3 regions of the Mesorhizobium australicum WSM2073 genome follow, and region 2 is predicted to be linked to each of the others. Evidence: predicted binding sites of a transcription regulator. Region 2 holds the regulator's gene; each other region holds the start of a gene.

Region 1 (4,212 bases), 1.1 Mb from region 2:
TCGCGGCGGCTGCCGCCAGCGGCGTCATCAATGCGGCGGAAGAGCGCGCATCGTGGGCGCGCTTCGGGCTTTGAAAAAGCCATGAAAGCGTCTAGCATGGTTGCCCGAAAGACCCGACCGGCCGGTCTTACCGGCCCAGCGTGGTAGGAGTTTGACATGCCGCAGCTCATTTTTTTCGCCGTCGTCGGCGTCGCCGCCTATTTCGGTTACCGCACCTTCGTGCGCGAGGCTGAACGCGTGACGGCCAAGGTGCGGCGCACCGAAAAACAGGCGGCCAACGGCGCGATGGGAACGCTGGTCAAGGATCCGCAGACCGGCGAATACCGGCTGGCCAAGGACTGACCCTCATTTCACTCGCAATCGAGACTGCGGAATCGGGTCAGCGTGTCCGGACATGGGCCGCACCCGCCAAGATAAACCTAGCTTTGCACGTCACCGGCAGGCGCGCCGACGGCTATCATCTCATCGAAAGCCTGGCTGTGTTCACGCGCTTTGGCGACAGGATCGAGATCGCGCCGGCCGACGCCGATGAGTTCAGCGTGTCCGGCCGCTATGCGGCGGACGTACCGCTCGATGGCGGCAATCTTGTGCTGAAGGGCCGCGACGCCCTGCGGCAGGCCGCCGGCGTTCGGAGCACGCCGCCGGTAAGCATCAGGCTCGAAAAGAACCTTCCGGTCGCATCCGGCGTGGGCGGAGGGTCGAGCGACGCGGCGGCCGTGCTGCGCGGGCTGACCGAGAGCTGGGGGCTGGAGCTCGATAGCGCCGAACTGGCGCGGATCGGTCTTTCGCTTGGCGCCGATGTGCCGATGTGCCTGGCGGCAAAGCCGCTGGTCGCGCGCGGCATCGGTGAGGAACTGTCGATGGTGCCGGATTTTTCAGCACTGGGTCTCGTGCTGGTCAACCCGGGCGTGCCGGTCTCGACGACGGAAATCTTCGCCGCACTCTCCCGTCGCGATAATGAGCCGCTGCCGCCGCTGCCGCGCAGCATCGATTTTCACAGCCTGCGCAACTGGCTGGAAATCACCCGCAACGATCTTGAGCGGCCAGCCCTTGCGATGCAGCCCGCCATAGGCAGGGCGCTTTCATGGCTTGATAAGGCCGGATCGGGCTTTTCACGAATGTCCGGATCGGGCGCGACGTGCTTCGGCCTGTTCGAGACCGGCAATGTCGCCAAGCGCGCGGCGGCCGAGATCCGCGACCGCCAGCCCGACTGGTTCGTCGCGGCAACGCGCAGCATGGCGTCGGAGGCTGGGCGAGATGGCCAGAATTGACGAGAGCCGTGCCTTCATTCCGGTGCGCATCGCGGTGCTGACTGTTTCCGACACACGCAGCCTGGCCGACGACAAATCCGGCCAGACACTGGCCGATCGCATTACCAAGGCCGGCCACATCCTGGCCGCCCGCGATATCGTCACCGACGACCGCGAAAAAATCCGCGACGCCGTTCTGGCGTGGTCGCGGGACAAGGCCATCGACGTCGTGATCACCACTGGCGGTACCGGTTTTACCGGACGCGATGTGACGCCCGAGGCGCTGGAGCCGATCTTCGAAAAGCGCATGGACGGATTTTCGGAAGTGTTCCACCGCATTTCCTATGACAAGATCGGCACCTCGACTATCCAGAGCCGGGCGACCGGCGGTGTCGTCAACGCCACCTTCGTCTTCGTGCTGCCGGGATCGCCCGGCGCCTGCAAGGACGCCTGGGACGGCATCCTCGAGCCACAGCTCGATTACCGGCACATGCCCTGTAACTTCGTCGAGATCATGCCGCGCCTGGACGAACATCTGCGGCGCGGCAAATCGGCGTCGTAAGCAACGCCACGCAGAGCCGTTGCAAAAATCACCCCCCAGAGCGGTGCTGCTGCTTCGGCTGCGCTGGCCAGATTTCGGCGTCGAGCCGTCTGGTCGCCAGCCCGCGCGCTAAGGCCTCGGCGCTGCCGGCATTCTTGGACAGCGATGCCGCCTGTCGCTTGCTGATCACCAGTCCGTCGGCGAGCGCGCGGTTTGCCGAAAAGACCCGGGCCAGGAACGGTGGACGGCTGCCCCGCGCCCGCGAGAACCGGGCCGCTATTGTCTGCCTGGCCGTATGGGCGACGACGGCGTCGATCCAGCCCTCCACCAGCCTCGCACCCGGTTCGAGAAACAGCAGCCAGTCACCCTTGGCCTGGCGGATGCCGGCGGCGATGCCCCCGCTCCCCACATAGTGGCAGCCGGCATGCTCGGCGACGCGATGGGTCTGGTCACTGGAGCCCGTGTCGCAGACGACAACCTCACGCACCACGCCCTCGACCGCGCCGCCAATCAGCGTCGCCAGCGTACGGGCGAGCCCCTCCTCGTCATTGTGCGTTTCAATCAGAACACTGAGCATGATTAGCCGAATAGCGGAAAGCGTTGGTCGGCGCCAGTTTTTGCAGCGCACCATAGAAAGTTCTTGATTTGTTCTCATCGATAAAATAGGAATAATTTCATGAACAGAGCGATTCGACACAACATGGACAGTCCATGGGAGCGGGCGAAGATGGAACCGATCATGCGAGCCGACATTGCAGCCTTCGGAGCAGGACGAGCCGAAATGGCCAATGCAATGATCGAGCAGAGCGGCATGCGGGTCCGTCCGGACCGCAACCGCGGCCGGTCGGCAGGCATCAATCCGTCCGGCCGGTTCGAACCTGTCAGCCGGCATGTCTTCGACGACGGCTGGAGTTCGCTGGAGGAACTTCCTCCCTTTAAGACCGAGGTGCAGGTGGAAAAGCCGCGCACCATCATCACCCGCAACGAATCGCCCGACATCTCCTTCGACCGGTCGATCAATCCCTATCGCGGCTGCGAGCACGGTTGCGTCTATTGCTTCGCGCGGCCGACACACTCGTTCATGGGCCTGTCGCCGGGCCTGGACTTCGAATCCAAGCTGTTCGCCAAGCCCGACGCGGCACGCCTGCTCGACAAGGAATTGTCAAAGGATGGCTACCAGCCGCGCACCATCGCCATCGGCACCAACACCGATCCCTACCAGCCGATCGAGAAGCAGTACCGGATCATGCGCGAAATCCTCGAAGTGCTGGAGGCGCGCGGCCACCCGGTCGGCATCGTCACCAAGTCAGCCCTGGTCGTGCGCGACATCGACATTCTGTCGCGCATGGCGGAGCGGGGCTTGGCCAAGGTGGCGCTGTCGGTGACGACGCTTGACCGCATGCTGGCCAGGACGATGGAACCTCGGGCATCGACGCCGACCAAGCGGCTGGAGGCGATCAGGCAGCTTTCGGATGCCGGTATCCCCGCTTCGGTGATGGTGGCGCCGATCATTCCGGGCCTGACCGACCAGGAGATGGAACGCATCCTCGACTCGGCGCACCATGCCGGGGCGCGCGAAGCCGGCTATGTGGTGCTGCGCCTGCCGCTGGAGGTCAGCCCGATCTTCAAGGATTGGCTGCTGCGCCACTATCCCGACCGCTACCGCCACGTCATGTCGCTGGTCCGTTCGATGCGCGACGGCAAGGACTACGATTCGGAATGGGGCAAGCGCATGAAGGGCGCCGGGCCCTATGCCTGGCAGATCGGCCGGCGCTTCGAAATCACCGCCAAGCGGCTCGGCCTCAATGCCGAGCGGCGTACACTGCGGACCGACCAGTTCGTCGCTGCCGGCAAGGACCAGGAGCAGTTGATGCTGCTCTGAACCGAAAATCGCCTCGGCTGTTCATTGCCGCCGTGGCAAAGAAATCCCGTCCGGCCTGCCCCGGCCTGCAGACGGTGCCCTCCCGGTCCGGCGCCCCACCCGACCCGGAGGGACTTGCGGAGAATCGGAGCCGATGCGAACCTCGCCGCAACATGGCTCGCGCGCGTTCTGATTCTCCGCCTCTCTTCGAAATCGTCGAGAAACCCGATTTCTCCTTCGAGACGAAGGCGATGGCCGATGGTTTGTGGCCGGTCGCGGGGATGGACGAAGCCGGTCGCGGCCCGCTCGCGGGTCCCGTGGTCGCGGCGGCAGTGGTGCTCGACCCCGCCAATATTCCCGAGGGTCTCGACGATTCCAAGCGGCTTAGCCACCTGCAGCGCGAAGCGCTGTTCCTGCACATCATCGGCTCCGCTCTCGGCGTATCGATGGCGTCGATCAGCGCCGAGGGCATCGATGGCACCAACATCCTCAAGGCGAGCCTCGAAGCGATGCGCCGCGCACTGGTCGGGCTGCCGGTGCAGGCTAAGCTCGCGCTCGCG
Region 2 (4,212 bases):
GCCGGCATCGGCGGCAGCGGCTTCTTTCTCGGCAATCCAACGGTTGTTTCCGCCGACGACGGTGAGATGCCGCTATCGGCTCGCCTTTTTTCAGGCATCGAAAATGCCCGCGAATCCATCGCCGACCACATCAGGGGCAGCGTCGGCGGCGCTGAAGGCGAGATCGCGGCGGCGCTGATCGTCGGCGTGCGCGCCGGCATACCCGATGAAATCAATGAAGCGATGCGGCGTACCGGCATCTATCACATCATCTCTATTTCGGGACTGCATATGGCGCTTGTGGCCGGCACCATCATGGGTCTGCTGCGTGGTGCCTTCGCGCTGTTTCCAGACTTTTCCGCGCGCCGGCCGGTGAAGAAATACGCGGCCGCCGCCGCACTGTTCTCGATCGCGGCCTATCTCATCATTTCCGGTGTCGTCGTTGCCGCCGAACGCAGCTTCATCATGCTGGCGGTGATGCTGATTGCCGTCTTCTTCGATCGCGCTGCGCTGACCATGCGCAATCTGGGGATCTCGGCGATCGCCGTCATCCTGGTCTCGCCGCACGAGGTCGTCGGCCCGAGCTTTCAGATGTCGTTCGCCGCGACCGCGGCCCTGGTTGGCGCTTATGCCGGCTGGGCCGATCACCGTGCGGGAAAGACGCGGCCACCGCCGCCAAAGCGATCGCTGCCCGGGTTCCTGACGCGAAAATTCCTGCTGGCGACAGGTGGATTGGCCATGACGTCCATTATCGCCGGCAGCGCCACGGCACTGTTTGCCATCTGGCATTTCCAGCGGGTATCGCCGCTCAGCCTGTTCGCCAATCTGGCCGTGATGCCTATCGTGTCGGTCGTGATGTTCCTGGCCGTCGCCAGCGCGCTGTTGATGCCATTCGGACTGGATTGGCCGGCTCTCTACCTCATGGGCAAGGGCCTGACAGCAATGATCGCCGTGTCGGCGTGGATATCGGAGCGCTCTCCGGTCGATGGAGTCGGGCTGATTTCGCAGCAATCCGTGCTGCTGGTCACCGTCGCGCTGGTTATCGCGACGATGGCGACGACATGGCTGCGGCTCGCGGCGCTGCCATTCGCGCTCGCCGGCCTGTTGACTGTGTCGCACACACGCGCGCCCGATGTGCTGATCTCGGAAGATGCGCGGCTGGTCGCGCTGCCGATCGGCAATGGCGAACTGGCCGTCAACCGGGAACGTCCGAACGAATTCGCAACCGACAACTGGAAGCGCGCCCTGATCTCCGAAACAATCGTCAAACCGGAAATGTTCGACACGACAGACAGGCAATTCGATGTTGCCAGTCCCACCGACCTGCCGCCGGGATCGCCCTTCTACTGCCGCGAAGGCCTGTGCCTTGCCAGGCACCCTTCCGGCGCGATCATTGCCTATGTCGAGGACCGCAAGACCACCTGGAAAGCCTGCGCTTTCGCCGACCTGATCATCGTCAATGACGCAACCGCCTATGACGCCTGCCACAATCCACTGGTTCTCGTCGTCACCAAACGGCAGCTCGCCCGCAAGGGAAGCGCTGCCGTCTTCTTCAATCCCCAGTCGGCCACGACCCGGGCCGCGATCGCGTTTGCCGTCGACGGACCATACCGGCCCTGGCACGAACAGCGAAAATTCTCACGCGAGGCGAGGGGGCTGCCGCCGTACAAAAAACCCGACAAGCCCGATAACAAGCCGGTTCAGTAGCGCCTGATCAACCCGACCAGCTTGCCTTGTACCTTGACCCTGTCCGGCCCGAAAATGCGCGTTTCGTAGGCTGGATTGGCGGCCTCGAGCGCGATCGAAGCGCCTTTGCGGCGGAACCGCTTCAGTGTCGCTTCCTCTTCGTCGACCAGTGCCACGATAATTTCGCCCGGGCTTGCCGTGTCGGCATTGCGGATAATGACCGTGTCTCCATCGAAGATACCAGCCTCGATCATCGAGTCGCCCTTGACCTCCAACGCATAGTGCTCGCCGCCCATGATCATGTCCGGCGGCACCGAGATCGAATGCGTCTGATGCTGGATGGCATCGATCGGCACACCGGCGGCGATACGGCCCATGACCGGGATGGACACGGCTGAAACCGCGTCGTCGTCGTTGCCGGCCGCGGGCAGGCGCGAAGGCGCAGCGGCCGGCCTGATCTGGCGTCCGAGACTGCCTTGGCCAAGGCTGCCTTGGATGACGCTTGGCGAGAACTTCTTTGCCGCATTGAGGCCCGGCGCGATCGAGTCCGGCAGCCGCAGCACTTCCAGCGCGCGCGCCCGATTGGGTAGCCGGCGAATGAAGCCGCGCTCCTCCAGGGCCGTGATCAGGCGATGGATCCCCGACTTGGAGGCAAGATCGAGTGCTTCCTTCATCTCGTCGAAGGAAGGCGGTATCCCGCTTTCCTTGAGCCGTTCGTGGATGAACATCAGCAGTTCATGTTGCTTGCGTGTCAGCATGGCGGCCCCCAAGACATTGAACGAAAGGTTGAACCAGAATCGAAAAAACAAACCCAGAACAAACACTATCTGTTCCAGTTGTGTTCTGCAACCGTTTAAAGTTTAATGAATTTGTTAAGGGGTCTGAAGTTTTTTGCCCGCGACGGCGGGCGGCAACCAGTCCTTTCCGCCGTCGGCAGGCGCATTGAAATCGTTTTGGTTAATGGCCTGTGGCCCATCCGCCGACGAGGCTTTGGCATCAGTTAGTTGGAAGGCTTCTCCTCGGAGGGACGTATAATTCGCGGAGCCATTATTCGCGGAACGAAACGAAACCAAAATGCCAACGATTGGTAGCTTCGGGCGGCCATGGATCGGGGCGTTCGGCGCACTCCGGCCAGCGCGTTCGAATAGGCGTCGCGGAAGCGCTGAAGTTATCCCGAACCCGCCTTCAAGCTGCCGGCGCGAGCGGCGTATCTGGTAGCGCCGCTGTCTTCGCTGTGGACATAGACGTGCAGTGTGTAGCCGATATGCGCCGTCATCAGCGCCTTGGCCCGCTCGACGTCACGGTCGAGCGCCGCTTCCATGATCGCGGTATGGTGTTCGATCGCAATCGCTTCGCGTAGCGCTTCGATTGCCTCTTCATAGCCATCCTTGAGGCCGGCCGCGGCCCGCAGTGTCGGCGCCAGACCAAGGAAGCGATGATGCCGGCGCAGCTGATCCGAGATCGTCGAGCGGAACCGCAACAGCCAGTCGCATGTGGCGGCGCTCAGCAGCGCCGCATGGAAAGCCTCGTGGTTCTCGTCCCATCTGTCGACGGCCGCGTCCGAGGGATCGTCGACCGCCGTCTTGCAACGCGAGAGCCGGTAGTGGGCGGTGACCACGGCATCCTCCCACTCCCTGCCGCCTTTTTCCATCGATTCGAGGAACAGGGGTATCTCGACCACCATCCTGGCGCGTGCCAGATCCTCCAGCTCGGCCCGCGACACCGGAGCCACGGCAAAACCACGATTGCTGATCGCGGTGACCAGGCGTTCGGCCTCGAGCCGCGACAGGGCTTCGCGCAACGGTGTCCAGCCGACGCCATAGGTGCCGCGCAGCGCACTCAGTTTGAGCGGGGCGCCGGGCATGAGGCGCGTGGTCAGGATGTCGCGCCGCAACAGCTGATAGGCGGCTTCCGTTTTTGTGGAACTCGTTTCATTCAGCATGGTGATCAATCCGTCGTCTGGCGAAAAGTATATATGATAGTGCGTCACAGCAACAATTATATATAATGTTTGACACAGACCAGCGGACTCACCATGATCGCCGTAGTAGCCGCGTTTCCAAGCGGCCCTGATCAAATCTGGGAGGAAATGATGTTGAAGTCGAAATCCGCTTGGTTGTCGGGCTTGGCCCTGGCAGGCGCATTGATGGTCAGTGCCGGCAGTGCCGCGGCCGATCAGATCCGTATCGGCATTGCCAATTTCGGCGAGCATCCGCAATTGAACGCCGCCATAGCCGGCTTCAAGAAGGCGCTGACGGATAACGGCTTCGTCGAGGGCAAGGACGTCGTCTACACGGAGAGCCACACCAATTTCGATGCGTCGCTGGTGCCGCAGATGATCGCCAAGCTGCAGGCCGAGCAGCCCAAGCTGATCTACACCATCACCACGCCGGTCTCACAGATCGCCAAGAAAGCGCTCGCCGGTTCCGGCATTCCGATCGTTTTTGCCGCGGTCACCGATCCGGTGGCGGCCAAGCTGGTGCCGTCATGGGACGCCGGAGACGAAGGCATGACCGGCGCCAGCGATCTGCAGGACGTCGCCGCGGT
Region 3 (4,212 bases), 2.7 Mb from region 2:
AAGGAGACCACCGCCTGGGGCCTCAACCAGGTTTGCGGTTCGGGCCTGCGCGCCATCGCGCTCGGCATGCAGCAGATCGCCACCGGCGACGCCAAGGTAATCATTGCCGGCGGCCAGGAATCGATGTCGCTGTCGCCGCACGCCGAGCACCTGCGCGCCGGCGTCAAGATGGGCGACTACAAGATGATCGACACCATGATCAAGGACGGGCTGTGGGACGCCTTCAATGGCTACCACATGGGCAACACCGCCGAGAACGTCGCCCGCCAGTTCCAGATCACCCGCGACGACCAGGACCAGTTCGCACTGGCTTCCCAGAACAAGGCCGAGGCCGCGCAGAAGGCGGGCAAGTTCAAGGACGAGATCGTCGCCTTCACCATCAAGGGCAAGAAGGGCGATACGGTTGTCGATCAGGACGAATACATCCGCCACGGCGCCACGATCGATGCCATGACCAAGCTGAAGCCGGCCTTCGACAAGGATGGCACGGTGACCGCCGCCAATGCCTCCGGCATCAATGATGGTGCCGCCGGCGCGCTGCTGATGAGCGAAGCGGAAGCCGCAAGGCGTGGCATCACCCCGCTGGCGCGCATCGCCTCCTGGGCGACCGCCGGCGTCGATCCGGCGATCATGGGCACCGGACCCATTCCCGCTTCACGCAAGGCCTTGGAACGGGCCGGTTGGTCGGCAGGGGATCTCGACCTTGTCGAGGCCAATGAGGCGTTCGCCGCACAGGCCTGCGCCGTCAACAAGGACATGGGCTGGGATCCCTCGATCGTCAATGTCAATGGCGGCGCCATCGCCATCGGCCACCCGATCGGCGCCTCGGGCGCCCGCATCTTCAACACGCTGGTCTTCGAAATGCGCCGGCGCGGCGCCAAGAAGGGACTGGCCACCCTATGCATCGGCGGCGGCATGGGCGTCGCCATGTGCGTGGAGGCTTTCTGATAGACTTTGGACGGGCGGCGCAAGCCGCCCGTTTCACATGTGGTGCCTGTAGCAAATCCAGTGCCTGCCAAGCCCGACAACAGGGCAATTTCAAAAAGGGGAAATGCATGACCAAGGTTGCAATCGTCACGGGTGGATCGCGTGGCATCGGCGCGGCGATCTCGATCGCTTTGAAGAACGCCGGCTATTCGGTTGCCGCGAACTACGCCGGCAACGACGAGGCGGCGGCGAAGTTCAAGGCGCAGACCGGCATTCCGGTCTACAAATGGTCGGTCGCCGACTATGACGCTTGCGCGGCCGGTATCAAACAAGTCGAGGCCGACCTCGGCCCTGTCTCGGTGCTGGTCAACAATGCCGGCATCACCCGCGACGCCATGTTCCACAAGATCACCCGCGAGCAGTGGAAAGAGGTGATCGATACCAATCTGTCCGGTGTCTTCAATATGACCCATCCGTTGTGGGGCGGCATGCGCGACCGCAAGTTCGGCCGCGTCATCACCATCTCCTCGATCAACGGCCAGAAGGGCCAGGCCGGTCAGGTCAATTACTCCGCCGCCAAGGCCGGCGACATCGGCTTCTCGAAGGCGCTCGCCCAGGAAGGTGCCCGCGCGGGCATCACCGTCAACGTCATCTGCCCTGGCTACATCGCCACCGAGATGGTCAAGGCAATCGACGAAAAGGTGCTCAACGAGCGCATCATCCCGCAAATTCCGGTCGGCCGCCTTGGCGAACCGGAAGAGATCGCGCGCTGCGTGGTCTTCCTCGCTTCGCAAGATGCCGGCTTCATCACCGGCTCGACCCTCACCGCCAATGGCGGCCAATACTTCGTCTGAGACGTCTGCTCGCGCAGTCCAACGCTGCGGATCCATGCGTGCCCTGCGATAAGCGGACCGGAAAATCGGTCCGCTTCCAAATGGCGCCTGACTCTTGGAAGACGCCGCTGTGACGCAATGCCCCAATCCGGCACGCAAAGGTTAATGCCGGTAGGCGCGTCTGCGCGAACCCTGTGATTAAGCCTGTGGATTCTCGGTGGATAAGCTGTTCACAAGACAAGATATTGAGGGAACAAAAAGAGAAAATACGGCCGGCGCTGCTTTGTCGCCGATTCGTTCCGGCTTTGAGCCCAATGTTAAGATTAATGGCTGGGATAAGCTGCTATTCTTTAACGTCGAGTTTAGAAAGATTAACAGTTTCATAAGTTTAACGGGCGCGCACCGAATCGCCCTCATCGTTCCCGGCGAAAGTTAACGGCAGGACCCGCCCAGCATAAAACGGGCCAGTTCGGTGATTCAGCATGTGGTGAGACTCGTGGTCACGAAATCCATATCTAGCCGTGAACAAAAGCTGAATCTTACGGAGTCGCCGATTCGTCGCTGATTCGTTCCAGACTCGTTCCAACTGTTAAGCAGGGGCTGATTTGCGGAGTGAGGCGGGCGTCTCCGGAACCCTGCCGGAACATTCTGCTTTCGCTTCGCGCCCGAAATCCCTATGTGTCGGCTGTCATACGCGCCGTCCTGGCACGCTCCCGACCACGAGAGGCCAGAAAGCCTTATTTCCGAGCCGATGAACATCCAGCCGAAACACACCGAGCCGCTGATCCTGTCGGGCCGCGACGTGACCGCCGTGCTTGGGCCGACCAATACCGGCAAGACCCATCTCGCCATCGAGCGCATGGTGGCGCACGAAACCGGTATCATCGGCCTGCCGCTGAGGCTGCTGGCCCGCGAGGTCTACACGCGCGTCTGCGAAAAGGTCGGTGCCAACAAAGTGGCGCTGATCACCGGCGAGGAGAAGATCCAGCCGCCGGGCGCCAGATATTCGGTCTGCACCGTCGAAGCCATGCCGCGTGAAACCGACGCCGCCTTTGTTGCCATCGACGAGGTGCAACTGGCCGGCGACCTCGAACGCGGCCATATCTTCACCGATCGCATCCTGCATCTGCGCGGCCGTCAGGAGACGCTGCTGCTTGGTGCCGCCACCATGCACGGTATCCTGCAGCGCTTGCTGAAAGGCGTCTCGGTAGTGACGCGGCCGCGGCTGTCGCATCTGGCCTATGCCGGCTCCAAGAAACTGACCCGCTTGCCCAGGCGCACCGCGATCGTTGCCTTCTCCGCCGACGAGGTCTATGCCATCGCCGAACTCATCCGCCGCCAGCAGGGTGGTGCGGCCGTCGTGCTCGGGGCGCTGTCGCCCCGCACCCGCAATGCTCAGGTGGCGCTGTTCCAATCGGGCGATGTCGACTATCTCATTGCCACCGATGCGATTGGCATGGGCCTCAACCTCGACCTCGACCATGTCGCCTTCGCCCAGAACCGCAAGTTCGACGGCTACCAGTACCGCAATCTGACGGCGGCCGAACTCGGCCAGATCGCCGGCCGCGCCGGCCGGCATCTGCGCGATGGCACGTTCGGCGTCACCGGCCAGGTCGATCCGCTGGACGAGGACCTGGTCCAGAAGATAGAGGGCCATGACTTCGACCCAGTGAAGGTGCTGCAGTGGCGCACCGCCCAATTCGATTTCGCCAGCCTCGATGCGCTGAAGCGCTCGATCGAAACCAACGCTCCGGTCGAGGGCCTGACACGCGCGCTGCCGGCCGTCGATGCGCAAGCGCTCGAACATCTCTCCCGCGACGAAGACATCCGCGCGCTCGCCACCAACGCCAAGCGCGTGGCGCTGCTGTGGGAAGCCTGCGCCCTGCCCGACTATCGCAAGATCGCGCCTGCCCAGCATGCCGACCTCATCGCCTCGATCTACATGGACCTCGCCCGGCAGGGCCATGTCGACGAGAACTACATGGCCGAACAGGTGCGCCGCGCCGACACCACCGAGGGCGACATCGACACGCTGTCGCACCGCATCGCCCAGATCCGCACCTGGACATTCGTGTCGAACCGGCCCGGCTGGCTGGCCGATCAGGCACACTGGCAGGAAAAGACGCGCGAAATCGAAGACAGATTGTCGGATGCGCTGCATGAGCGGTTGACGAAACGCTTCGTAGACCGCAGGACTTCCGTCCTCATGCGGCGCCTTAGAGAAAATACCATGCCTGAAGCCGAAATCAGTCCTACCGGAACCGTCCTTGTCGAAGGCCATCATGTCGGCGAGTTGCAAGGGTTCCGCTTCACCGCCGACCAGACCGCCGGCGGCGAAGACGCCAAGGCCGTGCGCACTGCCGCGCAAAAGGCGCTTGCCGCCGAGTTCGAGGCACGCGCGGAGCGCTTCGGCGCCTGCGCCAATGGCGATCTCGCGCTCGGTTCGGACGGC

What was found. The regulator LexA, encoded in region 2, represses DNA repair genes until DNA is damaged. The targets are predictions, from matches to a motif close to TGTTCNNNNTGTGTTCNG.
Region 1: a site for LexA is predicted at 2,427-2,444, ahead of MESAU_RS25200 (PA0069 family radical SAM protein). Genes of this name have one in related genera too.
Region 3: a site for LexA is predicted at 2,328-2,345, ahead of MESAU_RS06720 (helicase-related protein). Genes of this name have one in related genera too.

The regions. Positions count from the first base shown of each region.
Region 1 covers NC_019973.1:5,221,862-5,226,073, forward strand. The annotation lists gene MESAU_RS25175 (S49 family peptidase) at 1-74, shown strand, start outside; gene MESAU_RS25180 (membrane protein) at 157-342, shown strand; gene MESAU_RS25185 (4-(cytidine 5'-diphospho)-2-C-methyl-D-erythritol kinase) at 348-1,271, shown strand; gene moaB (molybdenum cofactor biosynthesis protein B) at 1,258-1,812, shown strand; gene MESAU_RS25195 (glycosyltransferase) at 1,841-2,368, opposite strand; gene MESAU_RS25200 (PA0069 family radical SAM protein) at 2,519-3,673, shown strand; gene MESAU_RS25205 (ribonuclease HII) at 3,826-4,212, shown strand, end outside.
Region 2 covers NC_019973.1:4,107,033-4,111,244, forward strand. The annotation lists gene MESAU_RS19670 (ComEC/Rec2 family competence protein) at 1-1,686, shown strand, start outside; gene lexA (transcriptional repressor LexA) at 1,680-2,423, opposite strand; gene MESAU_RS19680 (GntR family transcriptional regulator) at 2,834-3,607, opposite strand; gene MESAU_RS19685 (ABC transporter substrate-binding protein) at 3,758-4,212, shown strand, end outside.
Region 3 covers NC_019973.1:1,415,068-1,419,279, reverse strand. The annotation lists gene MESAU_RS06730 (acetyl-CoA C-acetyltransferase) at 1-948, shown strand, start outside; gene phbB (acetoacetyl-CoA reductase) at 1,056-1,781, shown strand; gene MESAU_RS31075 (hypothetical protein) at 1,978-2,196, shown strand; gene MESAU_RS06720 (helicase-related protein) at 2,512-4,212, shown strand, end outside.